4 regions of the Paenibacillus sp. FSL K6-1096 genome follow, and region 1 is predicted to be linked to each of the others. Evidence: riboswitches for the same ligand, from Rfam matches in the RefSeq annotation. Region 1 holds a riboswitch; each other region holds the start of a gene.
The links. Region 1 has a riboswitch for cyclic di-GMP ahead of MHI24_RS21455 (PA14 domain-containing protein). Riboswitches for the same ligand answer to the same signal wherever they lie in the genome.

Region 1 (7,733 bases):
TGGTCCTTATTGGTGATCTGGTAGGTCAGCGGCGCCCCGTGTGTGGCATAGGCCAGCACCAGCCGGCGCATAATGCTCACGCGCGAATCCTCGCCTTCCTTGGTATAGTAAATCTCCGTGGTCGCTGGATCATGATCCTCCAGATTGAAGCCGTATTTGAACAGGCTGAAATTCTTGAAGAATGCGGCATGCTGCACGAACATATCGGCATATCCGAGATGAGCCCGCATAATCCGGTCGAATACCGCCGAGGTCCGCTCCTTCGCTCCGTACTGATAGGCATCGACGTGGGAGTCCGAGGTGCCGAATTCGGTGGCAAGCATTCTTTTGCTGAGTCCGTCTACCGAGCCCCCGAAGGTCTTCAGATTCTCGGTGAAGCTCCCGCCCTGGCTGAAAATATACGAATCGCCGTAGGAATGCCCATTCGTCAGATCCGTCACCGCCTCCAGCTCGTCACGCTGCTTCGGATCACGCTCCCAGCCGTCCGGGTCCCCGCACTGGCGGACTGTTCCCTTCTGGTTGCCGCAGGAGTCCTCGCTGTACCCCGGCCAGTACGCCCATCCGGGCGCAACGGTCTGCAGATGCGGAGCGATTGTCTTGCCCTTGCTGTTCAGCCATTTCGCAATCGCTAGGTTAACCGCCTTGGAACGGTTGAACAACCCCGGCTCATTATCAACCTCGTAGTACTGGAAGTACGGGCTGTATGTGCGGAAATAATCGGTCAGCTTCTTCTCCGCATCGTCCGGCAGGGTACCGTCCGGCTTCAGCTTAATATCGCCGGTATGCAGGTAGAGCGCCACGGCCTGCATGTTGTAATCCTTCAGCACCTTGTAGTATTCATCCATCTTCTCACACGAACGCCCCACATCGCTGGCACAGCTGGTCCGCATAATATTGCCGCTGTAGGCTACGCCAAGCCACTTCATGATATAGGGCAAATGAGTCACAGCACCCTCGTCAAAATAAAACTGCTTGTTGTTCACCACCGTACCGGTCAGCGTATAGCTGCCGTGAATCGGCTCCTTAATTGGGGATTTCAGCGCCTCCAGACTGAGGTTATCCCAGGTGAACCAGTTATACTTATCCTCTGCGGCGGACGAGTAGATTCCCCGGGTGGTTCGCAGCGTCAGCTCATTGGTGCCGCTGAGCAGCTGCTCTTTGGGAATGTACAGCTCATAGGTTTTGCGGAAGTCATATTTGCTGCCAGTCCCGGAAATGCCGGCAATCTGGATAATGCCTGAGAGCTGGCGGTTGGAGAATACGCTCATCTGCGGGACGGATTTGTAGGCATCCAGGATGCTTACCCGAAATAAGACCCCGTTCTCCGGGATCTTATCCAGTTCATACTGAATCCGCAGCTCGGGATTCGTCTCCCCGTGCAGCCCGGAGGGCAGTGTCCTTAGCTCTCCCGACTTGGCGGCAGACGAAGTCATGCTGAGCGCCTCCTTCACTCCGCTTGATCCCGCAGCCCTGAACTCTGCAGCCGAGCCGTCATGACGGCCAAGCGTCCAGATTACAGTGCCTTCCGGCATTTCCGGCCCGGCATCCTTGGCGGCCGACAATCCGGACAGGTCGACCTCCGCCTCGCCGTTCTTCGTCCCATCCTCACCGAAGACAGAGACGGACAACAGAAAAAGAATGATGAGTGCAGCAAATTTTAGTAAGAGATGAAAGTGTCGCCGTGGCTTCTTCTTGGATCTAGTCCTCATTCCCTTGTCCTCGCTTTCTTCAGGGGTGTCTGTCTTGTACCGGACTTACCTGACGCTATTAGGGCAGCGTCAGCGCACTCTGGGGAATAATCATCTGCTTCTGGCTCTGACTTCTCCACATCAGACTGACGCTGGCATCCCCGCGGTTCTCGTAATACTCCACCTTGATCGTGTACGCAGTGTCCGCGGAGAGTGTGATGCTGCCCTCCCGGCCGGCGCTGCTCTGGTTCTTCCAGTTATCAATAATCAGCTTGCCGCCGACCCATACGCGGATACCGTCATCAGAGGATGCGGTAAAAGTATACTTCTCGCTGTAGAGCGGCTTGATGCTGCCGGTCCAGCGGACGGAGAAGGAATCCTTGGGAAGGCCTGCCGCCGGTGAAGCTCCGTGCCAGTTGAATTGAATCTTACTGTCGTTACGGGTAAGCAGCGGTTTGCCTGACAGGCTGGCATTGCCGAAATACTGGCCCTTCAGCCCATTGCGGGAGACTGCGGCTGCCGTCTGCATTCTGGCATTGATGGCAAGCTTGTAATCATCGCGGGAGACCGTGTATTTATCATTCATGAAGCTCTGGATCTTCAGCGCATTGTTATTCTCTACCAGCATCTTGCCCCATGTCATCGTATATACCCATTTGCTTTGTTTTTGAGACAACATGACAGGGTCTGGAAGCTCTCCGCTCTCCCCAATGCCTATCGGTTTGCCGTCGGCCAGCTTCAGGAGACTGTCATAATAAGATTGCTTGTAATCATTGTTATAGATATCGGCAGCCAGAATATCCACCTTCGCAATCCCTGGGAAGTAGGCGGCATACGGCTCTGACGATTTGTTGGGGGCATTCGGATTCCATACCCACAGCAGATTGTTCAGCTTATGCGTATTCACCATACGGTCGTAGACCAGGTCCCAGAGCTTGACGAAATTGTCCTTCTGCCCCCACCAGAACCAGCCCCCGTTCATTTCATGGTAAGGCCGCCACAGGACCGGAACTCCGGCATCCCGCAGCTCGCCGAGATAGACCGCCACCTCATCGAGATCGGCAATCAGAGCCTTGTACTGCGGAGTTCCCGGAGTAACATAGGCATTAAACTTCTCCTGGCTGAGGGACATATGCACATTGGTCCATATGGGTGCGGTTCCCGGCAGCTTCTGATGGAAGGTCATAGCCACAATCCCGCCGCCCTCATGCCAGCGGATCGCGCTATCTACCACAGCCTGGCGTTGCCCCGCAATAGTCTCCTTGGACTGGTTGCCGATGGCTCCCAGTTCATAACCGTGCAGCACTGCATGATGTCCGGTTGTATTCTTGAGCTTGTTGTTGAATTCGTCGGGGCTCTCCAGGTAATCGTGCTGGCCGGAGATCATGCCTTTGCCGCTGAGATCGCGGAGATAGCTTAACAGGGCAATAGCCTCTTTGGAGGCAGAGGGGTTGATGGGCTTAGTTGAAGCGGGGACAGCTGAAGATAGTGCAGGTACCTTGGCGGCGGCAGGAACCTGGGTTCCGCTCCCCCATGGGATCAATGAAAAGATCAGGACAAGTGGCAGAAGGGTTGTATATAGCCTGTACTTACGGTAAGTGTTCAATGTTATCTCCTTTCTCCAGCCCGGTGCTTCTTGTTGTTCTAGGAGAGCTTGACGCTATCACAGCGGCTATAGCTCATTAGCCCTGCTGGTCAGCAGGGCCATTCTGAGCGGGCTTGCAGGATTTATAATTGTAACCTCTTAACCAGTATCAGCGCCATGAAAACAGCCGGCAGACCTTAAGAGCACAAAAATTTAGGAGACGGAGGGAAGAAACAGCGCGCTGGCCGGAACCGTGCCCTTGACCTGGCTGTTGCTCTCCCACATTAGACGTGCCTTCGCATCTCCCTGATTCTCGTAATACTCTACCTGAATATCATAGAGCTCACCTGCGTTCAGGCTGATGCTGCCCATGCGTTCGGTGCCGCTCTGCTTCACCCAGCTGTCGATGACCAGCTCGCCGTTAATCCGCACGCGCACGCCGTCATCGGAGTGAGTATAAAACCGGTAGGTCTCGGTATACAGCGGCTTCAGCTTGCCGCTCCATCTTACCGAGAAGAAATCGATGCTGATTGCAGCATCCGGCGAGCCTTGACGCCAGTTGAATTCAATCACATCATCGGTGCGCACCACAGCGGGGGTGCCCGTAAGCGTCATGTTATTGAAGTATTCCGCGTATAGCCCGCCCGCAGCAGGAGCCTCTGCCGGAGGAAGCTCCGGTGCTGGCGTTGGTGCTGGTGCAGGTGTCGGCGTTGGTGCAGGTGCTGCTGTCGGTGTTGGCGTAGATACTGGTGTTGGTGTAGGTGCTACAGTTGGCGTTGGTGTTGCTGCCGGCGTTGGTGTTGCTGCCGGCGTTGGTGCTGCTGGCGTTGGCGTTGGCGTCTCAAGCGTAGCTGCGTTTACAGGTTTCGAGAACAACGCGCTGGCCGGAACCGTACCCTTCGCCTGGCTGGGACTCTGCCACATCAGATGGACATTGGCATCGCCTGCGTTCTCGTAATACTCCACCTTGATGTCATACATCTGTCCGGCGTTCAGAGCTATGCTGCCTGTGCGGGCGGTTCCGCTCTGCTTGACCCAGCTGTCAATCACTGCTGTACCGTTCACCCACAGGCGGATACCGTCATCCGATGTGGTGTAGAACTGGTAAGTCTCACTGTACGCAGGCTTAATCTGGCCGGTCCAGCGGATGGAGAAGTAGTCTGTGCCAAGCGCGGCATCAGGTGTGCCCTGGCGCCAGTTGAAGCTGATGACATCATCATTGCGTACCATTACAGGCGTCCCCGACAGCGTCATATTCTTGAAATATTCTCCAAGCAGACCGCTCCGGGTGTACGCCGGTTCCGGTTCGCCCGGAGCCGGCTTCTGTCCCGGCACTGCTGGCGGCATAGCCACCGGTGCCTGTGTTGGCGTTGGTGACGGAGTCACCGTAGGCGTGGGAGACGGTGTCGGCGTCGGTGTTGGTGTTGGTGTCGCCGTCGGTAACGGTGTCGGCGTTGCTGTCGGTGACGGAGTCACCGTGGGCGTGGGCGTTGCCGTTGGTGACGGTGCCGCCGTTGGTGACGGTGCCGCCGCTGGCGCTGTCCAGCTTTTATACTGATCACGGGTTAAGGTATAGCTGTTATTCATGAAGTTCTTGATCGTAGTCGTGCTGTTGTTCTCATAGAGCATCTTGCCCCAGTTCATCATGAACACATATTTCTGCTGGGTCAGCTTCAGCTTGGAGATATTCGGCATTTCGCCATTCTCGCCGATGCCGATCGGCTTACCGGCTGCCAGCTCGGCCAGCTCATCATGATATCTGTTCAAATAGTCATTGTTATATATATCTGCTGCCAGCACATCCACTTTGTCCGCCCCCGGGTAAGTCCGTTCATACGGGTCCGAGTTCGAGTTCGGCGCATTCGGGTTCCACACCCACAGCAGATTGTTTAATTGATGAACGTTAACGAAACGGTCATACATTATATTCCATAGCGCAGTGAAATTCGTTTTTTTGCCCCACCAGAACCATCCGCCGTTCATTTCGTGGTAAGGTCTCCAGAGGATGGGGACTTTGGCATCGCGTAAGCTTTTCAGAGACACGGCCACTTTATCCAGATCGGCAATCAGCGCATTATACTGAGGGGTGCCGGGGGTCACATATTTATTGAACTCTGCCTGGCTGAGCGGCTTCTGCACATTCGACCATTCATACTTGGTGCCCGGCAGGCTCTGATGGAACGTCATGGCGACAATCCCGCCCGCTCTCGACCAGTTCGTTGCACTCCATACAATATTCTTGCGCTGAGCGGCTACTCCGCTCTCCGTCTGTCCGCCAACCGCTCCAAGCTCATAACCGTGCAGTGCCGCATATTGTCCGCTGGTCCCCTTCAGCTTGTTGCTAAGCTCATCCGGGCTCTCGAAATAGTCATGCTGTCCCGAGATAATACCGTTGCCGGATATCTCATAGAGATTGTTCAGCAGCTTGACAGCCTCTGCCGAAGCATTGGGATTCACAGGCTTTCCGGCAGCAGAAGCCGCCTTAACCGATGACGGGGCTATACCCAATCCGAGCGGTACAGCAGACACAATTACAGCCAGCGACAACACAGCGCAGAGCAAACGGGACTTACGGTAAGTTTTCACAATATTCTCTTCCTTTCGGTAGCCAGGCTGCCACTCTTGCGAAGGCCCTATAGCTTTGCGTCCCTGTCTTTCGAGCAGGTTTGCCTTTGTCGTATTGGAAGGATCAATCCCTCTTACCGTAAGTATCGTCTTTATGCAAATTTATTGTAGAGCAAACGCGAAAATTTCCGAATAAATAGTTCTGTGTACCTGTTTTGATTCCGTCACAATTGGTTAAATAGATAAGTTGGACCTATAATAGGACTATGAAATGAACTGATGCAGTTGAATATCCTCCCAATCCAGAGTGATGCGGATATTATCCTCCTCCACCAGCTCCGACCCGGTCTGCACCTCAATGAACTCCACATCGGTCAGGGCCAGGATGGCATGCTTGGTCCCCTCGGGAATGCGCACCACATCGCCCGCCTTCACATTATGCTGCTTCTCGTTAATGACAATGCTCGCTTCCCCGCTGACAAACGTCCAGATTTCACTGCGCTTGTGATGCAGCTGGTAGCTGATATTTTTGCCCTCATTGATGAAGATCCGCTTGGTCAGCACCTCATTGCCTTCATCGTACTTCACATAGTCAATCACCTTGTAGTGGCCCCAGCGGCGTTCCTCATACATCGGTCTCTGTTCAAAAGACTTCAGCACCTCCTTAATCCGCGGGCTCTCCGTCTTATGGGTCACCAGAATCCCGTCCGGGCTGGCCGCCACAATAAGATCCTTGGCCCCGATCACCGTAATCGGAATATCCAGCTCGTTAATCAGGGAGGTGCCTTCGGAGTCTGCGGTTACGAAGCCTTTGCCGACAAGATTGTTGGTCATCTCCTCGGTCAGCGTGTTCCAGGTGCCCAAGTCCTTCCAGAATCCGGCGTACGGCTGAACCACGATGTTCTCCTCTTTCTCTACCACTTCATAATCGAAGCTGATCGAGGACAGCAGCTTATACTGCTTCTGCAGCTCCTCGTAGTTCAGCGGCAGCCCTTTGCGCTGCAGGATATCCAGCAGATAGCCCAGACGGAAGGCGAATACCCCGCAGTTCCACAGGGCGTTCCGGCGGATCAGCTCCTCGGCCTGCTGGCGGTCCGGCTTCTCCTGGAAGTGGCTCACCTTCAGATATCCGCTAGCGCCCGGCTCGGCATCCGTTGGAATGATATAGCCGTATTTCTCTGACGCATGTTCGGGAACAACGCCCATCAGCGCCAGATTCGCCCCGCTCACCAGCATGGTGTTCTCCAGCTGCTGTACGGTCTCAAAAAAGGAAGACTCCACATACGGGTCCACCGGCAGAATTGCCACGGTCTCGCTTGGCGAGACGCCGGCGATGGAATACAGGTACGCTGCGGTCAACGCAATGGCCGGGAAGGTATCCCGCCGTTCCGGCTCCACGATGATCGGCACCTCGCTGCCGAGCTGGCTCTGAATCATCTCGACCTGGCTGCGGCCGGTTGCCAAGTAAGAAGACCCGGCCATGCCGTTCTCTTCGAGTTGTCTCCATACGCGCTGAACCATCGATTCCGGTTCGCCTGCCGGGCTCTCCAATACCTTCAGAAATTGCTTGGACCGTGAATCATTGGACAAGGGCCAGAGCCGCTTACCTGAACCGCCTGATAGAAGTACCAGTTTCATATGGGAACCCTCCTAAGTTTATATGTGTTGTTGCGTGAATATCGGATTGTTATTGGGATCAAAGTGCACTTATACACCTCATTCGCTCGCACGGCCCGCTAACTACGGATTCAGGTGCATTAGTGCACCTCATCGGCGCGGGGTGGCGGGGGCCCCCCGCCCGGCCGAGCGCATGGCCCTACACCGCGCCAGCCACGCTAGGCGAGTAGCCGCTGAGCCCGCCCATCTGCGGGCGGCCGACGGAGATGTATTCGAGG
Region 2 (7,733 bases), 660 kb from region 1:
GGTGCCGATCAGCATGCAGCTGATTAGAAATTTGGGGCGGATAGGCACAAATACATGGCCCTCCAGCGAGAAATCAACACCATGCCGCTCCAGCGCACGGTTCCTGAATTCCTTAATGAGCGGAACGATGGCGGTACAGGTCAGGAAGAATTCAATCAGTGCATGCATGGATGCGATAAGCACCGCTCCGCACATGCCCAGAATCAGATAGACATAGGGGAACGTAACCCAGCCGCTGTAGATCATCCAGTACGTAATCAGTATAGCCGGCAGGGACAATCCGAGAAGATGCGGGCCCATAATCCGCAGAACGGCGCGCCTCGGCAGCTGGTGAGTATGCAGATAGGCTTTTTCCAGTATGGGGAGTGTACTGTTCTCTTCAAGCAATGCCGCCCGTATGGGCCTCATCTGGTTCACGAAGACGACTATCTCCGTACCGGCCATGATGATGAATGAGAAGGCCAACACAAGCAGGAGGCGGATATATTCCGCCCGGCTGATCTCCAGCGAAGACAGCATGATCAGGCTCCCGACAGCCAGCACAGCCACAGCAGAGCCAAATATGTAGTTACGGACCTGATTCCTCAAAAATCTTCTGTATAGTCTCATCTGCGCCCTCATTTCCGTCCTAGCCTTGGCTCAATATCCAGTTGTGTTTATATGAATTCCATGCTATAATATAGTAATATTTTTGTTATCGTGTATGTTTATCCCCATCAAGAAGATGTCAGGCCGATGAATCACCTGTTTTTATTATCGGCGGTTTGGACAATAAATCTTACGTTTTCTTGCAGGACTCTTCCTTTTTATGAGACTAAATTCGAATATAGTATTCCGATTCACACTGGCGCGGCCTAGGAGCCGCAAGGACAAAAGAGAGGTAGGGCTTTTGTCGTTTTGGAAGGATTGCTCTCGCCCATACGGCTGCTGGAAATAACAAGGAACAACGACACCCGTCACGCTCACGGACGGCGGGGGATGAATATACCGAATAAACATGGCTTGCTGCTCCCCTGTTGTCAGGGAGAGGCCCCATGTGTGGAACATAATTAGCGCCCGGTACCCGCTGTCTGCGGATACCGGGCGCGTCTACGTTTCAGGGCCTTTAATGTAAGAATTCAGCCGCAGCCGGGCTGTGGACATAACGTTCCACGAATTCGCCTACAGTGCGGATGTATACATCCTTGTCCGTGTCATAAGACAGACCATGCCCCGCCCCGTGCACCACCAGCCTCTCCTTCGGACTCCGGCAGGCCTGATACAGCTCATCCATCATCGCAAAAGGCACGAACTTGTCTGCATCTCCATGAATGAACAGTATAGGCACCCGGGCCTGGCGCACCTGCTTCAGCGCTGAGGCGGACCCGAAGGTATAACCGGCCTTCAGCCGGGTCACGAAGCTCGCAATATGCACAAACGGAAAGCCCGGGAGATGGTACATCCGCTTCAGCTGGTAGGTCAGCTGCGCTTTCACCGAGGTGTAGCTGCAATCGGCAACCACCGCTTTAACCTGGGAAGGCAGCTCCTCACCGGCCGTCATCAGTACCGTGGCCCCGCCCATCGATACGCCATGCAGCACAATCTGCGCCTCCGGGCCGTTCTCCTGCAGCACAAACTGAATCCACTGCAGATAATCGCGGCGCTCCGGCCAGCCGAAGCCGATATAATTGCCTTCACTCCGGCCGTGGCCCCGGGCGTCAGGCAGCAGCACATTATAGCCCAGATTGTCATAGTAATTCTTGGCCGTAGCTCCCATATCCTTAGCCTTGCCGGAATACCCGTGGGCAATAATAACGGTACGCCCTGCGGCGCGCTCCGAGGCAAGATAATACCCCTGCAGCTTCAGACCGTCCTCAGACGTCAGCTCCACCTCACGGAAGCTGTGCTGTGCCACCCACTGCGCTCCTTCTGCCCAGGAAGCCCCGGCCACCGGAGGATCGGCTTTCAGGTCCGGAGTCTTGCCCAGGAATTCCTTGGGTGCCCGCTTAATGGCGACTCCATATAAATAATTACCGGCATACGCCAAGCCCCCGACGATCACAATCAGCGCCGCAAGCACGTATATACTCCACATCGGCGTTCCTCCTCCCGGCAAGCAGCCATTCCCTATACGGAATGCAAGTTACTGCCTGACCTTCATTTTGAGGTTAGTATAGCACGGTCAAGGGTCAACTAAGAAATCGGGCAGGCCGCCGTCTTAACACCAGCACATACACTTGCCCGCGAACTTGGCCTACGCGCCCACGCAGCGCCGAATGTGTTCGTTTTTTCGATTACATTTGGACCACGTGCCCACGCTGCGCCGAATGTGTTCGGTTTTTCGATTACATTTGGATCACGCGCCTACGTAGCGCCGAATGTGTTCGGTTTTTCGATTACATTTGGACCACGCGCCCACGCAGCACCGAATGTGTTCGGTTTTTCGATTACATTTGGCCACGAGCCGCCATCTCCTTATTAATTAATAAAAGGCTGCTTCCAGGAGAACGTCTTCTCCGGGAAACAGCCCTTGCCAGTTGGAACTATAATGCTGGTTCTTTACTTGTGTCTATTGCTTCTGGTCACCGTTCTAAGGATTACTCCCAGAACAGCCAGTGCCAGACCGGTGAAATAGTACGGTGCCGGACTGGATTCACCCGTCTTAGGCAGCGTGCCGCCTGCAACCGTATCTGCGGATACACTGCCCAACGGAACTTCGTCATCCGCAAGAATGACTTCCGTTGCCGGTATTGGCGTTGCTGTTGGTGCAGGTGTTACTGCGGCTGTAGATACCTTTGCCGAAGGCGTTGGTCCCGGTGTTGCCGCAGGTGTTGCTACAGGTCCAAGCGGCAGCGGATCATCATCAAGCGCCACCTCACTACTGTTCACGATGAACCCGATAATCGGTGTCGGCGTAGGCACTGTCGGGAAGCTAAACGGCGGCCCCGGGTTTGGTGTTGACGCCGGTATCACTGGTGTTGGCGCTGGCGTTGGTGTCGCTGTCGGTGTCGCTGTTGGTGTCGCTATCGGCGTTGCCGTTGGTGTTGCTGTCGGCGTTGCTGTTGGTGTCGCTGTCGGTGTCGCTGTCGGCGTTGCCGTTGGTGTTGCTGTCGGTGTTGCCGTTGGCGTCGCTGTCGGCGTTGCCGTTGGTGTCGCTGTCGGCGTTGCCGTTGGTGTTGCTGTCGGTGTTACCGTTGGCGTTGCTGTTGGTGTTGCTGTCGGTGTCGCTGTTGGTGTTGCCGTTGGTGTTGCTGTCGGTGTCGCTGTTGGTGTTGGTGTCGCTGTCGGTGTTGCCGTTGGTGTTGCCGTAGGCGTCGCCGTTGGTGTTGCTGTCGGTGTTGCTGTCGGTGTTACCGTTGGCGTCGCTGTTGGTGTCGGCGTTGGTGTTGGTGTCGGTGTTACCGTTGGCGTCGCTGTTGGTGTCGGCGTTGGTGTTGGTGTCGGCTCTGGTGTTGGTGTTGGTCCTGGTGTCGGTGTTGGTGTCGGCTCTGGTGTTGGTGTTGGTCCCGGTGTCGGTGTTGGCGTCGGCGTCGGCTCTGGCGTTGGTGTTGGTCCTGGTGTCGGCGTTGGCGTCGGCTCTGGCGTTGGTGTTGGTCCTGGTGTCGGTGTTGGCGTCGGCGTCGGTTCTGGTGTTGGCGTTGGTCCCGGTGTCACGGTCGGTGTTGGTGTCGGCTCTGGTGTTGGCGTCGGTGTTGGCACCGCCGTTGGTGTTGGTGTCGGCTCTGGTGTTGGCGTTGGTGTTGGCACCGCCGTTGGTGTTGGTGTCGGCTCTGGTGTTGGTGTTGGTGTCGGCTCTGGTGTTGGCGTTGGTGTTGGCACCGCCGTTGGTGTTGGTGTCGGCTCTGGTGTTGGTGTCGGTGTTGGCACCGCTGTTGGCGTTGGTGTTGGCACTGCCGTTGGCGTTGGTGTCGGTTCTGGCGTTGGCGTTGGTGTCGGCTCCGTCGTTGGCGTCGGTGTCGGCTCTGCCGTTGGCGTCGGTGTCGGCACTGCCGTTGGCGTTGGTGTCGGCACTGCCGTTGGCGTTGGTGTCGGCTCTGGTGTTGGCGTCGGTGTTGGCACCGCCGTTGGTGTTGGTGTCGGTTCTGGCGTTGGCGTTGGCGTTGGTGTCGGCTCCGTCGTTGGTGTCGGTTCTGGCGTTGGTGTTGGTGTTGGCGTCGGTGTTGGTGTCGCTGTTGCTGTCGGCGTTGGTGTTGGCGTCGGTGTTGGTGTCGCTGTTGCTGTTGGCGTCGGCGTTGGTGTTACTGTTGGTGTTGGTGTTGCTGTTGGTGTTGGTGTTGCTGTTGGCGTTGGTGTTGCTGTTGGCGTTGGCGTCGGTGTCGCGGTCGACGTAGGCGTTGGTGATGGTGTTGCCGTCGGTGTCGGTGTCACAGTAGGCGTCGGACTCGGCGGCGGCCCCTCTCCCTCATACGGTCCAAGGTGCATTTCAACTCCGCCAGTGAAGCTTTTGGCAATCAATGTCCCGTACAGCTCTGCTCCTTTGTAATGAACGTCAGCTCTAGGAGCGAGAATTGTCCCCAAGAACGAGGTATATTCGATATTGACCTGACTAGCCTGATAAAAGTTGAATAATACCTGGCGGGGCTTGCCGTTATTCATCGCGAAGCTCGGCACATTGACTGTAGACCCGCTTATGTTAATAATCAACGTGGCGCTCGGAGCGATGTCGAACTCAATATAGTTGGTTTTCGCCATTGTAGCGGCATCCACATGGACGACGTTGAAGGCATCCGGCGCTTTGATCTTAAGCGTCCCGTAACCATTGTTGTCAATCGCCACCGTGTCGGACAATGCCCCGTACTCTGCGGAGCGGGAGATTAGCGCCTGCTGTTCAGCTGCAAAATCTATCGGGCTCCCCTGCTTCTTCGCCCCCTTGATGTTCACACTAGGTTCATTAACGGAAATACTGGTCCCGTACACGACATTTCCGTAAATTTCTCCGCTGCCCGAGTGGGTGAACTTCTTGCCGGCAACGAGCACATCCGTGGGTGAAGCATCCCTGTAAGCTCTTGCTACTCCATATCCCCCTGTTAGAGTAATATTCCCCCCGGCCGCAAGACGCCCCTCAATTTGGTCATTCTCTTGTGCGAAATCCCCGAAGATAAAAGCATTAAAATTCCCCGCAACCCCCAAAACACCCGCGGGAGTGTACGGCGCTCCGGAAGTTGCTCTTATATTTGTCCCCCAGATGACAACGCTGGACAGGGCCATTACGCCTGCCAGAAAGACAGCGGCTGTTTTGCGTATACTTTTTTTCAATAGTCTGCACCTCCTATTAACTAATCTATGAATCTCTCGCAGAACTATAACAAAAAAAGACCGCCACGAAGGGTTAGCTTCACGGCGGCCGGACGACCTTAGCCACAACTTGCGCGGCTGTAGATTCCAGGCTTTGCGTCCCGTTCTTTCGATACGGTTTGCGTTTGTACATGATTGGATATGCATATGCATTTGTCATTACATATGTATTCATGCTGAGCGAGTCTATGACATTTGTTACTTTTGAACTAAATTAAGTTTAGCTGGTTTGCAGCCCTTTTGTCAATCCATTCCAAGGAGATATTTACCTGTTTTTTTCGAAAACTTCACGGGACAACCCCTTGCCCCGCAAGGATTTGGCACAGTCTTTCTTTTCTGCATGCAGCCGTAAGAGAGCAGAGGCCATCTATAAAATTGTAAATTTTAAATATCAAATTTTGGTCCATATGTCCTAGAGCAGTTGAAGCCAGCCAAGCAGGGACATCCAGAGCGGTATGCTGAGCAGGAACCCGAAGACCAGACCACGGCGGAGACTTCCATCAACACTCATTTCCATTCTCCTTTGAACGCTTTATTTTTAATCTTTAATATCTAAAATTTAATATAAAGCAATTCTTTATTTTATTTTGTGAATTATGTCACATTGATAGGGTTGTTTGATAAAACCCATTGATTATTTTTTGAACTTTGCGTTAGAATGGGAATACATGTTCTTATAGAGAGGTTGAGTCCGATGCATAGAGCAGACAGTCAGGACAATATGCTGGTCAAATCCTATATTTTGCTGCCGCTGATTCTATCCGCCTTCGAACACGATGCTTCCGTCATGTCCTTGGAGCTGCGCACACCCGCTCCTTATCTAGAGGTCATCCAGTCTGCTGTTCACGCGGCGGCGGCTGACTTGCAGGAGGTTCGTGCCGGGATGCGGGCCCGCAGGCTGAAGGTCTACGAGCAGCAGCGGCTGGAGGCCGGCGTCGAAGCCAAATACATCTGCCGGGGCTACCACGAACGGATGCTGCTGCTGGATGATGTTATTAACGCCCAAGCCACCCTGCACATGCGCAGATATCTGGGGCTGGACGGGCTGGGGTGAGCTTTTTCAAGAATTGGGCCAAAGAAAGAAGCCTGCCGCAAGGCAGGACTTCACCACAAGAACATTTGGCATACAGCTACATCAATACTTTCCAAAACCCCAGCGTGCCGCAGATCACTGCCGCAACTACCGGGTAAAGAATTTTACGGCTTACCTGATCCTTGAACACAAGGTACAAACAAAGCATACAAAGCCATGCAATCAGAAGGCTACCCATCTATGATGCATACGCTCCTTCCCGGCCGTCTCCTCAGGCTCCAGCGGCATCTGCCGCAGAATCTGTTACTCTATATATAAGAGGATTTACCGCCGAATATCCTTATTATACCCGCCAACGGCTAATCCCGCCAAAAAAATACATGAACCGCTGCCGGTAACTCACATGTCCTCTTCAAGTACAGGGTATTCCCAGAAGCCCAGACGTCCCTTGGCAGGTATCGGATGAACTAGCGGAACCACCTCTTCCAGCTTCCAGGCAAACCGTCCTTCCGTATAATCACCGAACACATATTCATTCCCGCCCGGCCAGCCCTGCTGTACCTCATGAGATGTAACTTCTAGGCAATCGGCTATACGGCTGGTTGCAATAATGCTTCCCGTCGGCAGATCATCCGAAGTAAGACCGTGGCGGGCCAGCACCGACCGGTAGGGCTCAGTCAGGCATATCGCTCTATCCACCTGCATCCCGGCATGAATCGCCAGGGGTCCGCGGTACAGCGTCCACCAGGAACGGGTCTCGAATTGTTTCTCGCCCAGCGCAATCAGGGTTGCCCACGGCTGGCGGATGGTGAGACATTTCATGGATGAGTTTCCTCCTTTATTTTGAAATAGCTTCGATGATGGATTAATGGCAGGGGGATGATGGTACACTTAAGGCAACTGCCGGGAAGGAGTGTCCCTCATGAAGCTGCTGAACTCTCCCTGCGGCCAACAAATGGACAAACGTATCTTATTTCCGCGATTTCTGCCGAATGAATAGAAGCAGTTGGAAAAATAGCATCTATTCTTAACGGATACACTATAAATAGGGGAAAGGCGAAAAATTAAGTGTTGTTTGTCCAACTATCTCCCCAGCAGAGTCTAATCGTTCACTAGTAAGTGGAGAAAATCCAATCGTTATCCCCTCTTAGTCTCCTTACATAATAAACAAATGGCGCGGTCTCGGAAGTTCCGAATACCGCGCCACTATCGCCATTCATAATATGCTGGTGAAGGGAATTGAACCCCCGGCCTACGCATTACGAGTGCGTTGCTCTACCCCTGAGCTACACCAGCTTACAGACGCTGAGGTCTGCCAAACAAAAAATATTATAACTCTTCCAGCCAAAAACGCAACCCTTTTTGTGTAATGGGCCTGCCGGACGGGTCCTATTGCAGCCTGCGCTCCACGGATTCCAGCTTGCTG
Region 3 (7,733 bases), 3.4 Mb from region 1:
GGAAATCATTCTGAATTAATTCTTATGTAGTCAAAATCAAACACTCCCCCGGATTGCAGGCGCTGGCCTTGCACTCCGGGGAGTGTTTTTGCTTTTACTCTGCAATCCGGAACGCCGGGACTTGTCTTTCATTTGCGTAAACCCGTATTCTTTATTAATATATACCTTATATATGACAACCACTGACATATATAATTATTCGTTTAAGGGGGCTGCCGTGATGAGAGCTGACCGTCTGTTATCTATTCTGCTGCTGCTCCAGAGCCGGGGCAAACTCAGTTCAAGCGAGCTGGCACAGCGCCTGGAGGTCTCGGAGCGGACGATCTTCCGTGATATGGAGGCGCTGGGCACCGCCGGTATCCCCGTACTGGCTGAACGCGGCCGTGAAGGCGGCTGGAGACTGGCTGAGGGCTACCGGACCTCACTGACCGGAATGAACCCGGGCGAGATCGCCGCGCTGCTGCTGCCCGCTGATCCGGCGATCCTGCAGGCGCTGGATATGGAGGAGGAGTTCTCCTCGGCAACCCGCAAGCTTCAGGCAGCCGTAATGCGTCAGCCCTCCACGCTTACGGGCTTCCTCAGCGAGCGGGTGTATATTGACGGCGCGGGCTGGCATCCTTCCGGTGAGGTGTATCCCTGCCTCACCATCCTCCAGCAGGCCGTATGGGAGGAACGCCAGGTGCTCATAACCTATGTACGCGGCGAAGACACAGCCGAGCGGACCATCTCGCCGCTGGGGCTTGTCGCCAAACGCGGTGTCTGGTATGTTGCCGCCGATACCGCAGGAGGACTGCGGACCTACCGGGTCTCCAGGATCACCCGGGCGGAAATCACCGGCGAGCCGGTGGTACGGCCGGCGGATTTCAACCTGGCGGAATATTGGGAGGCGTCCACCGCCGCGTTCAAATCCGCACTCCCCCGTTATCCTGCCAGTCTGCTCGTGACGGCGGACACCATGAAGGAGCTTGAGCGGGAGCGTTATGTCCGCATTCTGCACCAGGAGCCGGCTGCAGACCCTGGCTGGATCAAGGCGGAGGCCGAATTTCATACCCTGGAGTCGGCCTGCAAGATCATTCTGTCCCTCAGTCCGGGTATCAGGGTGACCGCACCGGAGGAGCTGACATCCGCTGTGACTTCGGCTCTGCGTAGGGCTTCGGCATTATATGAATTCTTATAGACCAATCGCCCTATAATCCCCTATAATATTACAATACACATTAATTTTTTAGGGGGAACTTTTCATGATGGACTGGATGAGTAAGCTGTCATTGAAACAAAAGATCGTTACCGGCTGTTACCTGGTCGCCGCTTTATTCGCTGTCCCGGTGCTGATCACACTGATCCTGATGGACAGGCTGTTCGTCGGCATCATCCTTGTGGCGGTGCTGGCTGCGCTGACTTATCCGCTCTCGCGCTTCATTGAGAGAACGCTTACATCCTCATTTGATAATATCTCCAATGTGACCCACACGATCGCCAAAGGCGATTTCACCAGCCGGGCCGACGAGACCGGGTCCATGGGGGACATCAGCCGTTCCTTCAACACCATGATCGACAAGCTCAAAAAAATCCTGACGGATGCCTCCCAGATTACCCGCCATGTTATGGACGCGAGCCGCGGCATCGAAGACAAGAATGCAAACTTGAAGATCGTTATGGCACAGGTCGCCTCCTCCTCCAATGAACTGGCGCTGGGTGCCAATGAGATCTCCGGCGATATCGCAGGGATGACGGAATCCATCAAGGATATAGAGACCAAGGTTTCCAACTACACGAACTCTACCAAAGAAATGAACAGACGCTCTGTACATACATTAGAACTGGTTGAGAAGGGTCGGCAGTCTGTAGATACCCAGGCCGAAGGGATGCGGAAGAACATCCAGGCCACGCAAAAGGTCGCCGATACCATCGAGGCCCTCTCACAGAATGCCCGCGGCATTACGATGATTACGAAGACCATTACTGAAATCGCCGAGCAGACCAACCTGCTGTCGCTGAATGCCTCGATTGAAGCGGCCCGCGCTGGTGAGCATGGCCGCGGCTTCGCCGTAGTAGCCCAGGAGGTCCGCAAGCTGGCTGAAGAATCAACCGCATCCACCAAAGAAGTGTTCGGTCTGGTACGCAGCATCGAAGCGGATATCAAGCAGGCCATCGATCATATCGCCATCAACGAAGAGGTTGTCCAGATGCAGAATGAGATGATTACCGAGACAGCCCACATTTTCTCCCAGATCGTAAACAGCGTCCAATACATAACCGAGCAGATCGCCTCCTTCTCGGCAGAGAGCGACCTGATGCTGGAGAGCGCGCTCAAGATCTCCGGAGCCATCGAGAATATCTCGGCCATTACCCAGCAGACGGCAGCCGGGACCGAAGAGGTATCCGCTGCCATGAACGAACAGATTCATGCCCTGCAGTCCGTCGCCGATGAGACAGAGCGGATGACCCAGGCTGTATTCCAGCTGCAGAAGACGATTCAAATCTTCAAATTCTAGCCTTGTCAGAGACAGGCATATTTGCAGGTTCACCTGCGGATGTGCCTGTTTTTTTGCCCCAAAATGAAGATTGTTATGTAATATTCACAAATTGTTAAGATTGTGCATAACGCATAAAAATGAGCTTTGTACTTCTTGACTGCCCGCCTTTTGAGGCTATATGCTCAATGCTTTTCCAGCCACCAAACGCATGATTCTTTAGCCCTACTTTCGTTCTTCCCTCCCCTCTATCCTCTGCTAAAACCTTCTACAAGCCTAATAACCCCCCCTTGTTAATGAGTCTCAAGGCTTATAATGCATAATTCCTTGGTTCACTGATTATTTGCATTTTAAGACTTTTGGCATCCTGACAGCGCTTCATTCAAAAGTTTGAAAATCAAAATATTTATTCGTTTTAACTCCTGATTATTCGTCAAATTCCGAGCTTCTTCTCACGGGGTATATTGACAAAAGCGGAGCTAGGAATATATTGTAAAGGAAAATTCCCCTTAGCCTTATATATAACAACATACCGGGCAAAATTCTCCGAAAGGAAATGACGCAAAGCCATGGATCTACAGTCTCATTCACCAGCAATGGGACCATGACAGCCAGGTTGCTGAACAACGTTGAACGCCTATTAGCGTTCTATTGTGGTGATTCGTGCAACAGACCTGTGCTCCTTTTTCAGAGTACAGGTTTTCTATTGCTAGATAGACAAACTAACAACTTGCGGGGTGGATGTTCTGAAGACAGTTGCAGATTATATGGCTGAAGCATTACGGAATCTTGGGGTTACCCATGCTTTTGGAATCATAGGCAAGTCGATTTGTCCCATCGCTCTTAAGCTTGTTGACTACGGTATAGAATTCATTCCCGGCAGGCATGAATCCAGCTCCGGCTTCGCAGCCGGCGGCTACGCCCTTCAGACCGGCAAACTCGGCATTGCCTTCGGCACCTCCGGTCCGGGCGGAACCAATCTGCTCACCGCAGCCGCCCATGCCAAGGCCAATAATCTTCCGGTTCTGTTCATCACCGGGCATCAGTCCATTAAGGAGCTGGGCATCCCTCAGTGTCAGGATTCGACATCCTACCTGGCCGATCTGGCGGAAATGTTCAGGCCGGCTACCCTATACAGCAAGCTGGTAGAGCGGGGTGACCATTTCAGTACGATTCTCAACCATGCCCTGTCCATCGCCCTAGGTGACAAAAAAGGCCCGGTCCATCTCTGCATTCCGTTCGATGTTCAGACAGAGCGCCTGGAGGAGTGCCGGGTTGTTCTGCCCGAGCGGGAGCGGCTCGTCAGCTACCATAACTATGAACGGGTTCTGTCCGCCATTCAGACTTCCGCCAGTCCGCTGATTATTGCCGGCAAAGGGGTTAACCGCTCCGGCGCACACAAGGAGCTGGTTCAATTCGCCGAGACCTTCAACATCCCTGTAGTGACCTCCCCCGGAGGCAAAGGCGCGATTGCGGAAGATCATCCGCTCTATCACGGTCCTGTCGGAGTTGGCGGCTGTGCTCACGGCGATGAAATGATGAACAGCAGTGACCTGCATATCGTACTGGGCTCCCGGCTCAGCGATATGACCATCTGCAATCTGAAGCCGGAGAATCATCCGAAGCTACTGATCCAGTTCGATACAGATCCTACCTTTGTCGGCAAAATCCTCAGCTCCCCTGCCATCTATGTCGGCGGCGATCTGCGGGACAATCTGGAGCTGTATCTGCAGAAGACGGCCCCTTCTGCGGTTGTCAGACGCAAGCTCCCGGTTCCTCCCCGTCCGCAGGAAGAGCTGCCTGAGCTGCCCAAGCTCTCCATGGCTTCGGTGATGAGCTCGATGAGCGGGCTGATTCCATATCACAGCAAAGTATTTGTCGATGACGGCAGCCACGGGTTCCATGCGGTGAAATGGTTCAAGGTCAGGAAGCCGGGAAGCTTCATATTTGATGCCTACTTTGCCTGCATGGGCAATTCAATTGGCATGGCCATCGGCGCCAAGGCTGCCTCTCCCGAAGAGACCGTCTTCTGCATTACCGGTGACGGGTGTTTTATGATGCTCGGAACTGAAATCAACACCGCGGTTTGCAAGAATATCCCAGTAATTTTCATCGTTGTAAACAACAAGCAGCTGGATATGGCCTTGAAAGGGATGGAGAAGACAACCGGCCGCATTGACGGAACAGTATACGAGGTTCCGGTGGATGCTGTGAAATTTGCTGAATCTCTGGGCGCAGCCGGCTTCCGCTGTGAGACGCAAGAGGAATTCGCCGCCGCAGTCAGCGATGCGCTCGCTCTGAACCGGACAGCCGTTATCGAGCTGCTGACCGATCGCGATGAAGTGCCGCCTACTGCCCACCGCACGCTGGATCTCAGTTAAGCCGGACCATTCATAACCAGTAACCTACAATCAGGAGGCAGACGAGTGAATACGAACATCAACCGCGGGCTGGATCATTTCAACAATCTCTCCGGAGACTACGGGGCCAAGGCCCTGGCTCCGATCAAAGAGCATTTCCCGGAATTAGCCGAGTTTATTATGGGGAACGCCTATGGCGATATTTTTCAGCGGACTACGATTGGCTCAGACTGGAAAGAGATTGCAGTGATCTCTTCTCTGATCACAATGGGCCAGTATGAACAGCTTGGCGTTCATTATGTAATGGCGCTGCGGGTAGGCATGACCGTCGATCAGCTCAAAGGCATTCTGCTTCATCTGGTGCCGGTAATCGGCGCTCCAAGGGTTATTTCGGCCTTCAATGTGCTGCTGGATACCCTTGAGGATATCAAATAGCAGAGCGCTGAGGTCATACCAACACTTCACTTTAGGTTTTGCAACATGATAACCATACCTTAACGGCTGAATTATCATGTTATTTCAAATATAGGAGAGATCAACATGGGACAATTTGTTCTGAAGACAGACACTGCTAAGAAAGTCATTAATATTGAACTGGAAGGAACCTTCTCCAACGAGGACGGACTGAAATCCATCCAAGCCTATCAACAGACCATTAATCCGATTAACCCGGCCGAATATGCCCTTGATATCGATTGCCGCAAGCTGAACGTCACTGCTCCTGATGTCGTGCCGCTGCTGGAAGGCTGCTTCATCATGTTCAAGTCGGACGGCTTCCAGAAGGTAAGTCTGACCCTGGAGAACAATCCGATTCTGAAGATGCAATTAGCCCGCCTGGGACGCAAAGCCGGCCTTGAGAACCTGGAGATCACCTCCACCGTTCAGGCTTAAGCACACTTACGCTATCATAACTTTGAGGAGGGTCTACTATGGCGGGAATTCGTATTAAGGACATTGATATCTACCATCCAAGCACAAGAATCGGCAATGATTTCTTCATTCAGCACTTTGATGATAAAGGCATTGATATCCGTGGACTGTTGGCCACTCTGGGCCGTGAATACCGCTACAGCATCGACAACCCGGATGAGAACTCCTTGACGATGGCTTATGAAGCCGCGAGCAATGTTCTGGAGAAGACAGGGCTCACCGGTGCAGACATTGACCTGATCGCTTATGCAAGCCAAACGCCTGAATACATTTTTCCTACGAATTCATTGATGATCCACCGGCTTATTAACGGGCCGTCCCATGCGATCTGCATCGACAGCAACGCCAACTGTGCGGGAATGACCGCTTCTGTAGAGCAGGTCAGCCGTCAGATGATGGCGAATCCGCGAATCCGCCGCGCCCTGGTTATCGGCTCGGATCATGTTGCTCCGCATGCGGACAAGAATGATGCCGTGTACTATGCCAACTTCGGCGATGCTGCCGCCGCAGTTATCTTGGAACGTGACGAGAATTCAGTAGGCTTCATCGACTCGATCTACCAGACGGATACCTGTGTATACGGCAATTCCCTGTTCCCGGCAGAAGGCTTAGCCAAGCTGGGACGCAGCGGTGTAGCCGCCGGAGAGTTCAATGTGAAGTTCATTCCGTTCGATGATTCGATCTGTGTGGATGCCGCCTCAGAGTCCATTAATACGTTGCTCAGCAATAACGGGATTGCCCCGGAATCGGTGAAGGCCGCCTGCTTCTCGCAGCTGTCCCTGCCGAATATTCAAGCCGTCTCCGGCAAAACCGGGATCGACCCGGACGCCGCCGTATACATAGGCGATGAATTCGGCTACACCTCAACAAGCAGCCCGTTCATTGCCCTGCACAAAGCAGTCTCGACCGGACAGCTGGAGCGCGGCGACAAAGTGCTGTTCTGGACGGTTGGCGCCGGATGGCAGAATGTTGCTTTTGTAATGGAATACTGATACAGCCGCAAACGGCCCGCAGCAGAATTTCTGCCAGCGGGCCGTTTGTGTTGGTACCTATAGGTTCAATCCGATAAGAATAAGTTCAAAGCCTGCCCTCATGCTTCTCCCAGCCCATGGTCCGCGATACGGCATCCTGCCAAGCATGATAGCGGCGTTCGCGTTCTTCCGGCTCCATCTGCGGCAAGAATACCTTCTCTGCCTTGTTGAAGCTCTCCAGCTCCTCCCGGGTCCAGACTCCGGAGGTCAGCCCGGCCAGCAGCGCCGCGCCAAGGGCGGTGGTCTCCGCATAAGTGGTACGCGTCACCTCACTGCCCAGGATGTCGGCCTGGAACTGCATGAGCAGATTATTGCGGACAGCGCCGCCGTCCACCCGGAGGCCGGTGAGCGGCATCCCCGCATCCTTCTCCATGGCTCCGATCACGTCCCGCGATTGGAAGGCCAGCGATTCCAGCGTAGCCCGGACCAGATGAGCGGAGGTTGTCCCCCGTGTTAATCCGAATATCGCTCCCCGTGAATACATATCCCAATAGGGAGCTCCCAGCCCGGTGAAAGCCGGTACGACCACCACCCCGTCGCTCTCCTCCACCTCACTGGCCTTCGCTTCTGAATCTCCCGGGGCGGCTATCAGCCCCAGCCCCTCCTGCAGCCACTGTACCGCTGCTCCGGCTACAAACACACTGCCCTCCAGGGCGTAATAGAGCTCGTCCCCCATACCCCAGGCTACCGTCGTGAGCAGCCCGTGGCTGGAGGCAACCGCCTCTGTTCCCGTATTCATCAGAATGAAGCAGCCCGTGCCATAGGTGTTCTTGGCGCTGCCTGCCTCAAGGCAGGTATGCCCGAACAATGCCGCCTGCTGATCGCCCAGCACGGAACGGATAGGGATTTCCAGACCGAACCACTGCGGGTCACAGGTCCCGAAGTCGCCGCCCGACATTCTCACCTCGGGCAGGATGGACGGCGGGATGCGGAGCGCA
Region 4 (7,733 bases), 1.6 Mb from region 1:
TCCGCTCCGGTCACTCCGAATTCCTCACTGCCGGAAGCGACCATCTGCACCGCCGGGAAATCCGAGCCCCCCGGGCGGATCTCGACATCAAGCCCTGCTTCCTTATAGAAACCCTTCTCTACCGCGGTATAAAAACCGGCGAACTGTGCCTGATGAATCCACTTCAGCCGGAGCACCACCTTTTTCAGCTCACCGGAGCCTTCCGCTCCCTGGCCTTCGGCCTTCTCTGTCCCTGCATTATTGCCGCAGGCTGTCAGGAGCAGCAGCAGTGAAGTTAACAGCATAAACGCTTTGGTTCTGGACTTGTTCCACATGATGATTCCCCCAATTTATGAAGTAGTTTAGTATTGCTCCAGTGCCCGAAGCACTGCCTGCGAATCGCTCACACTGCCGAAGACGCCGCCCTGCATTTGAACCATATTCAGTGCCGCCAGATGATTCGCTTCATCCGTAGCACCCGTGCAATCCGACAGAATCAGGCACTCGTACCCGCGGTCATTGGCTTCCCGCATCGTGGTGTGCACGCAGACATCGGTGGTGATTCCGGTCAGAATCAGATGGGTAATGCCTTTATTTTTCAGGATCAGGTCCAGGTCTGTGGCATAAAAGCTGCCTTTGCCCGGCTTGTCCACAATGTACTCTCCTTCGGCAGGGGCCAGCTCATCGATGATCTGCCAGCCGCGTTCGCCCCGCACCAGGATACGTCCCGCCGGTCCCTCCGAGCCGATCTCGGCGCCGATCTGTTTACTCCGCCACCGTTTGTTCGCCGGAAGATCGGACAGATCGGGCTTGTGGCCCTCCCGGGTATGAATCACGGTGAAGCCTTCAATCTCCCGGATGCGGGCCAGCAGCCGCTGAATCGGCGGGATTGCTCTTGCCGTCAGCGAGAGGTCATAGCCCATTCTGTCCACGTAACCGCCTTTGCCGCAGAAATCCGTCTGCATGTCGATAATCATCAGTGCCGTCTTCGCCGGGTCAAGCGTACCGTCATACGGCCAAGTGTAGGGTGCTGCTGCAATCTGCATGGTTCATGCTCCTCTCCTGTTGCCCTGTCTCTATTAATGTTAACTTTATTAACATTTATTTATGTTTCTTTGGTATGAGTTAGATTATATTACAAAGAATTTAGAGTGTCTTCGTTTTTATTACGAAATATTAAGATAAAAATTTGTGTTTATTAACATAGTTAACACATAAGTGACATTTAAAAGGTGTGAATCACCCCGTTTACGGTCGCTTTCTACCTTTCGCGCGCATCCGTTACCTCACACCCATATCTGCCCCTCGTATCCCGCGTCTGCCCAATGTGATCGGTTTTTCGATTACATTCCGCTCCATAGCCCCGCGTTTGCCCAATGTGATCGGTTTTTCAACTATATTCCGCCCACACACCCTCTTGCCCTCCAATGTGATCGGTTTTTCGACTACATTCCGCCCACACACCCCGCGCCAGCCAATTGTGATCGGTTTTTCGACTACATCCGGTCTGCACGCCCCCATCGCCGCCCCGCCGTCTTCCATAAGCTGTAAACGCTGGGAAACCAGTTTTTCTGAAAAATTAGTGTTGCAGATATTACGAAACTTGATAAATAGGCATAATATAGTTGAAAAATAGCTCTTTAAGTACTAGAATTAAGCTTGTTTGCAGAAGTTAATATAACGAAGGAACCAGTTTCAGCTCTTTTTGTCGATTACAGTCGATCCATAAACTCCCTCATACAGTGTGTATATCATTGATCTATTTCTAAAAGGCAAACTTCCCGAAAGGGCAGGACGCAAAGCAATGGGCCTAACAACGCAGTCGTAACCGCGTTCATGGTCGCCAGGCCGCCAATAGAGACCACGTAAGCCGGCTGTCTTACGGGAGTGTGCTCCCGCTTCCAGGCTTTATGATGTTCTTGTCTGTACGAATGCCATTGATTATACGAAAAAGTGAGGTAACTATAATGCCGCAGCAGTTCATCGAACCAAAACGATATGAATTCGTGGAGTCCCTGATGCTTGAGCGGGGCGGTCTGCTGGATTCATTCTCTGTAGAGGGCCGAGCTTCTGACGGGACTAATGGAGATAAGAATGGAATCATCCTCGTGCAGAACAACCAGATTTTCATCACTCCCCCGCTGGCTGGCGGTATACCCGCCAGAATCTCTGCTGTTCACCCTGTTGTCCTGAAAATTAACGGCAAGACCGTCACAGAACCGACCGAGGTAACCGCAGCAGATGATATTACCTGGGAGATCTGCGAGAAGCCGCAGTATCAGATCACTGCCTCCCCGGACAAGCTCAAAGTCTATTTCACCCTATACCGCGCAGAAAAGTACGCCTGGAATCTGGTCAACTCCCCCGCTGCCTGCGAGGCGGTCGTCCGCGCCCGGCCCAATCCGGCGGCACTGTTGTCCACACTTACTATAGAACAGATTATCGCTTCCCTGGATAACCGTTATATCCTGCGCAACCTGAACATCCCGGCCCTGTACGCAGAGCTTGAGAACCCTACCTATCTTCCGGTCTGCATCGCCGAAGGGCGGGCCCCGCGGCCCGGCAAGGAATCGCGGCTGGAGTTCACGCTGCCGGAGCATACGCTGGCGGGCAACGGAATGCTCCAGGCGAATCACGGGGAGGAAGCGGCAGACCCGCTGGAGTATCTCCGCTTCCCCGGAGCCCCCTTCGCCTGGGAGGGCGAGGTCTTCGCCCGCAAGCTGCCGGCCGAAGACGGCATTCCCGGCTTCGATACAGACGGAGGCGTTCTGCCTCCGCCTCCGCCGCAGGATATCACCGTTACCGCAGGAAAGGATGTCCGTCTCCTGCCCTGCGGCAGCATTATGGCACTGCATTCCGGCCGTCCCCGGATCTGCGGAACAGGCGGCAGCGTCCGGACCTGCGATTTCCCGCCGGTCCGGCTTATGGCCCCGGAGATGATTGAGGAAGCCGGGGACTTCCTGTTCGCAGGCGATATCATTGTAAATGGAGATTTGGAAGGGCCAGCATGTATTGAGGCGCTGGGGAACGTGTATATCTATGGCTGCGTAAGCAAGTCTACCATTATAGCAACCGGGAGCATCTATATAAGCGGCCACGTTACCGGCAGCAGCCTGTACGCCGGACTGGCCGGAGTGCAGCAGCACCGCCTGCACCGCCTCTCCAGTCTGCTGCTGGCCGAAGCGGAAGGGCTGCGGGAAGCTGCGGGGCAGTTGGCCCGGAATGTAGAGGCCCGTCAGCAATCCGTAAAATACGGGCTGGTGGTTATGCTGCTGCTGGAGGACAAATACTGCCACTTTGGAGGCATGATTGATGGACTTCAATCCGCACTGGCTGTGATGAAAGGGGAGTCTGCGCCGGATACGGCCCAGCTCCGGCAGATGCTGGAGATCTTCGCCCATCCGGGCCAGTTCACTGAACATATTACAGATAGCCTGCTGGGCAGTCTCACCAAGCTGCTGCGCAGACTGGCCGGAGCTGTCGAGCAGCTTCAGGAGGAGCATGCGATGATCAGTCTGGCCGGCTCGCAGGACAGCCGTCTGGAGCCGGACGGAGCGCTGCTTCTGCGCGGGTGACAGCGGGCAGTAATGATCTGAGTCTGCTACAGCCTATCTATTCTCTGAACCAAGAAACGGCTGCCCCCTTCTCCAGGGAGCAGCCGTTTCTTAGTCCTTGCCTGTTTCTGTTACCGGGGACTGCACAGCTTGCCTTGCGCTCCGGCCTATTCTGGCATTCACCAGGATAATACTGCCTACAATCAGCAACATGCCGATAACCAGATTCACCGTAATCTGCTCATGCATAAGAATTACACTTGAGCCGATCGATACCAGTGGAATCAGGAAGGTGAACGAACCCACCTTGCCCGCTTCCCCTTCATTGATGAGCTTGAAATAGACCATCCACCCAAGCGCGATCACAAACACCGCAATGAACAGTGTATTCGCTACAAAGGTTCCGCTCCAGTTAATATCACTCCAGCTCTCCGAGACGGAGCCTGCCGCCAGCAGGATAACTCCGCCGATCATGATCTGCATCGCTGTCATCCACAGCATATCGACCCGGACCGCATTGCGTTTGGTGTAGACCGTCGCCAGCGCCCAACTGACCGCACTGGCTAAGGCCAGCAGTACACCGACCGCCGAGATACTGCCAGTCAATCCCCCAATACTTAATGAACCGACCCCAAGGAATCCGATGACAAGCCCGGCAATCTTAAGCCCGTACATCCGCTCACCCAGCCAGAGCCAGGCAAAGATCCCCAGCAGCACCGGCTGCAGGAATACAATCGCCGAGAATAGCCCTGACGGCACATACTGCAGGCCAACCGTCTGAAAGCCATAGTAGAAGACTATACTTAGGAAAGCAGACGTCAGATAGACTGGCCAGAGCTGCCGGAAATGCAGCCGCCTCCAATTCGGCATGGCGGCAAGAATCAGCAGAATACCGGCAATGACCGTACGGATGCCGGCAAACAGCAAGGGCGGAGCGTAGGTTAAGGCTATTTTGGAGAGCGGCCAGTTAATTCCCCAGACCAGAACCAGGAAGATTAACAAGCCTATCGTTTGGTTTCGCTTCTGCATTCCTTCACCCCTTGCCTTGTTTTCTTATCAAATGATACAATAGTTCTAGTCATAATTGAAATGAATAATAATCATGAGGGGCATAACAAATAAGATATGAACAACACTCAGATTCGTCTGTTTGTCTTAATCGCCGAGAGCCGCAGCTTCACCAGAGCCGGCGAGGAGCTGAATATGACCCAGCCTGCGGTCAGCCGGGCCATCTCCGCCCTTGAAGCGGAGCTGGATGTGAAGCTGCTGGTGCGTGACCGGCGCAACGGGCTGATGCTGACCGGTATCGGCAAGCGGATTCTGGTCATCTGTCGCAGCATTCTCAGCGGCCTCGACAAGATTGACCAGGAGATCGCCGCCGAGAAGGGGCTGGAGAAGGGCCACATCCGCATTGGCGCTTTTCCGGTTGCCGCCGCTTATTTTGTCCCGAAGATCATACGCACCCTCTCAGCCCGGTACCCCGGCATCGGGATCAGCCTGCATGAAGGCTCGGTTGCCGAGGTGAAGGAATGGCTGGCCTCACGCTACATTGACATAGGTCTGGTGATTTCTCCAGGGGAAGAGTTCGATGCCGTGCCCCTGTTCCGGGAGAAGCTCTACGCCGTGCTTCCCCGTGAGCACAGGCTTGCGCAGCACCCGGTTATTAGTGTGAAGGAGTTGGAAGACGAGCCTATGCTGCTCTGCAGGTCAGGCTATGAGCCTCCTGTTGTAGAGGTATTCCGCAGAGCCGGCAGCACAATGAACGTGAAATTTGAAGTGAGCAGCTACCCTACCTCGTTGAATATGATTAAGGAGGGACTTGCTGTCGGCGTCATGTCCCAGCTCTCCCTCCTGTCACTGCCGCCGGATGTCGTCGTCCGGGAGCTTGCTGAGGGGGCTTACCGTGATATTCACCTGGCTGTCCCTTCCCTGCAGGAGGCCTCGATTGCCGTACAGGTTGCGATAGATACCGCAACGCAGCTATTCTCCGGTACAGAGGCTCCATTGCCGTCCCCGGCCGGAGGTGCAGGACACACTACTATGACCTGAGGAGTGATTATTATGCAATATAACCGTCTGGGACACAGCGGGCTGCAGGTATCCGCCCTGGGCCTGGGAACCAACTCGTTCGGTAAACGGGCTGACCAGGAGACCTCAATCCGCATCATCCACACCGCCATGGATCAGGGAATTAACTTCATCGATACGGCCAATATCTATGCCGGCTCCGAATCGGAGCGGATCATCGGCCTTGCGCTCGAAGGCAGGCGCCAGGAGGCCGTGCTGACGACCAAGGCCGGTCTTCCGAAGCATGACGGCCCCGGCGGCAGCGGCTCCTCCCGCCGCCATCTGATGCAGGAGCTGGAGGGCAGCCTGCGCCGCCTGAAGACCGACTATGTGGATCTGTATCAGATCCATACCTTCGATCCCTATACCCCGCTGGAGGAGACGCTCCGCACGCTCGATGATATGATCACAGCGGGCAAAGTGCGCTATATCGGCGCCTCCAACTATGCCGCCTGGGAGCTGATGAAGGCGCTCGGCATCAGCGAAGCCCGGCACTGGGCCAAGTATATATCCATCCAGTGCAGCTACTCGCTGGCTGACCGCACCCCGGAGACCGAACTGCTGCCATTGTGCCTGGATCAGGGCCTTGGGATCATCCCTTACTTCCCGCTGGCCGGAGGCATTCTCACCGGCAAATACGCTTCCGGCGGCAGCGCTCCTGCTGCTTCCAGAGCAGTCACCGATCCGAACTTCCGCCGCTTCCTGACCCCGGAGCGAATCTCGCTTGGGGAGCAGGTTCAAGCAATAGCGGAGGAGCTGGGCACAACACCTGCGGCACTGTCCCTGGCCTGGCTGATGAACCGGCCCGCCGTCTCCACGGTGATTGTCGGTGCCACCCGCGCGGAGCAGGTGCAGGAGAATCTGCTCAGCCTCTCCGTCCAGCCGGACGCAGCGGCGCTGGAGCGGCTGGAGCAGGCCAGCGCCGCCTTCCGCACCGGCGAGCCGTTCGCCTTCTACCGGCTGCCGTAACCGCCGGCCGGTATCCATCCTCTGAGTCATTAACTGCTCATGGATAACTTTTCCTCAGCCTTCTTATGCTTTATAGAAAAACAGATTGTAGTGTGCTATACTTGGCACACAGGAAATTTAATTTTGTTTTCGGTAATAATAAAAAATAGCCGTGATGTTGACGCATCACGACTATCCAGACAATTTGCCAGTGGGCGACCACGGCGAGAGTTTCATTCTTACGCGAAAAACCACCGGATCAAGGGCCCAACCTATCGCCGGTGGTTTTTCTTGTCTTTACGTGGTTTCTGTTTCCGGTTGCACAAAGTCTTTAAGCCAGCAAAAATACCGACCATCTTCAGCAACACGTCCAGAAGCTTCACGAGCAGATCAAGTGACACAGCGTCACCCCCTCTCGGGTAGCTTCGCCGTGTCATAAATCCCACCGGTTACTTGTCTATTTCCCATTATATCAGGTTTGAACTATGGTCGATAGCTGGTCCGGTTAAGAAACCCCAATAGGTTACAGCCTGTTTCAAGCAGCTTATTTCTTCAATTGGATTCATGTAACTCAGGACTTTCTAATCTACACCGCAGCAATAAACCGCTCCATATCCTCCTGCACCGTTGTTATTCCGCCGATGCCGAAGTTATCCACCAGTACCTTGGCCACATTAGGCGACAGGAACGCCGGAAGAGTCGGGCCAAGGTGAATGTTCTTCACGCCCAGATGGAGCAGCGCGAGCAGCACGATGACCGCCTTTTGCTCGTACCAGGCAATGTTGTAGGAGATCGGCAGATCGTTGATGTCTGCAAGGCCGAAGACCTCCTTCAGCTTCAGGGCAATGACGACCAGCGAGTAGGAATCATTGCACTGGCCGGCGTCAAGCACACGCGGAATCCCGCCGATGTCGCCAAGCGGCAGCTTGTTGTATTTGTATTTGGCGCAGCCGGCGGTAAGAATGACCGTATCCTGCGGCAGCTCTGACGCAAAGTCCGTATAATAGTTCCGGCTCTTCATCCGTCCGTCGCAGCCGGCCATAACGAAGAATTGCTTGATTGCGCCGCTCTCCACTGCTCCGACTACCTGATCCGCCACGTTCATTACAGCCGCATGGGCGAAGCCGCCGACAATCTCGCCTGTCTCAATCTCCACCGGAGCGTCGCAGCTCTTCGCCTGCTCAA

Region 2: it holds a riboswitch for cyclic di-GMP, as region 1 does, so the genes downstream of both, MHI24_RS18745 (collagen-binding domain-containing protein) here and MHI24_RS21455 (PA14 domain-containing protein) in region 1, are expected to answer to the same signal.
Region 3: it holds a riboswitch for cyclic di-GMP, as region 1 does, so the genes downstream of both, MHI24_RS05040 (thiamine pyrophosphate-binding protein) here and MHI24_RS21455 (PA14 domain-containing protein) in region 1, are expected to answer to the same signal.
Region 4: it holds a riboswitch for cyclic di-GMP, as region 1 does, so the genes downstream of both, MHI24_RS14675 (flagellar assembly protein A) here and MHI24_RS21455 (PA14 domain-containing protein) in region 1, are expected to answer to the same signal.

The regions. Positions count from the first base shown of each region.
Region 1 covers NZ_CP150274.1:4,864,094-4,871,826, reverse strand. Annotated here, with positions in the region: gene MHI24_RS21465 (discoidin domain-containing protein) at 1-1,709, opposite strand, end outside; gene MHI24_RS21460 (glycosyl hydrolase) at 1,768-3,294, opposite strand; gene MHI24_RS21455 (PA14 domain-containing protein) at 3,487-5,859, opposite strand; cyclic di-GMP riboswitch class I at 5,874-5,954, opposite strand; gene MHI24_RS21450 (sugar phosphate nucleotidyltransferase) at 6,103-7,476, opposite strand; gene MHI24_RS21445 (UDP-glucose/GDP-mannose dehydrogenase family protein) at 7,655-7,733, opposite strand, start outside.
Region 2 covers NZ_CP150274.1:4,202,144-4,209,876, reverse strand. Annotated here, with positions in the region: gene MHI24_RS18755 (HD domain-containing phosphohydrolase) at 1-609, opposite strand, end outside; gene MHI24_RS18750 (alpha/beta hydrolase) at 1,106-2,074, opposite strand; gene MHI24_RS18745 (collagen-binding domain-containing protein) at 2,539-5,235, opposite strand; cyclic di-GMP riboswitch class I at 5,316-5,408, opposite strand; gene MHI24_RS18740 (hypothetical protein) at 5,969-6,328, shown strand; gene MHI24_RS18735 (ASCH domain-containing protein) at 6,707-7,129, opposite strand; tRNA gene MHI24_RS18730 (tRNA-Thr) at 7,532-7,603, opposite strand; gene MHI24_RS18725 (MTH1187 family thiamine-binding protein) at 7,697-7,733, opposite strand, start outside.
Region 3 covers NZ_CP150274.1:1,105,948-1,113,680, forward strand. Annotated here, with positions in the region: gene serA (phosphoglycerate dehydrogenase) at 1-19, shown strand, start outside; gene MHI24_RS05030 (WYL domain-containing protein) at 221-1,177, shown strand; gene MHI24_RS05035 (methyl-accepting chemotaxis protein) at 1,245-2,495, shown strand; cyclic di-GMP riboswitch class I at 3,000-3,098, shown strand; gene MHI24_RS05040 (thiamine pyrophosphate-binding protein) at 3,242-4,855, shown strand; gene MHI24_RS05045 (carboxymuconolactone decarboxylase family protein) at 4,901-5,269, shown strand; gene MHI24_RS05050 (hypothetical protein) at 5,375-5,725, shown strand; gene MHI24_RS05055 (3-oxoacyl-[acyl-carrier-protein] synthase III C-terminal domain-containing protein) at 5,764-6,756, shown strand; gene glpK (glycerol kinase GlpK) at 6,842-7,733, opposite strand, start outside.
Region 4 covers NZ_CP150274.1:3,309,036-3,316,768, forward strand. Annotated here, with positions in the region: gene MHI24_RS14665 (ABC transporter substrate-binding protein) at 1-314, opposite strand, end outside; gene MHI24_RS14670 (isochorismatase family cysteine hydrolase) at 342-1,025, opposite strand; cyclic di-GMP riboswitch class I at 1,741-1,835, shown strand; gene MHI24_RS14675 (flagellar assembly protein A) at 1,947-3,554, shown strand; gene MHI24_RS14680 (DMT family transporter) at 3,645-4,562, opposite strand; gene MHI24_RS14685 (LysR family transcriptional regulator) at 4,659-5,582, shown strand; gene MHI24_RS14690 (aldo/keto reductase) at 5,595-6,569, shown strand; gene hcp (hydroxylamine reductase) at 7,135-7,733, opposite strand, start outside.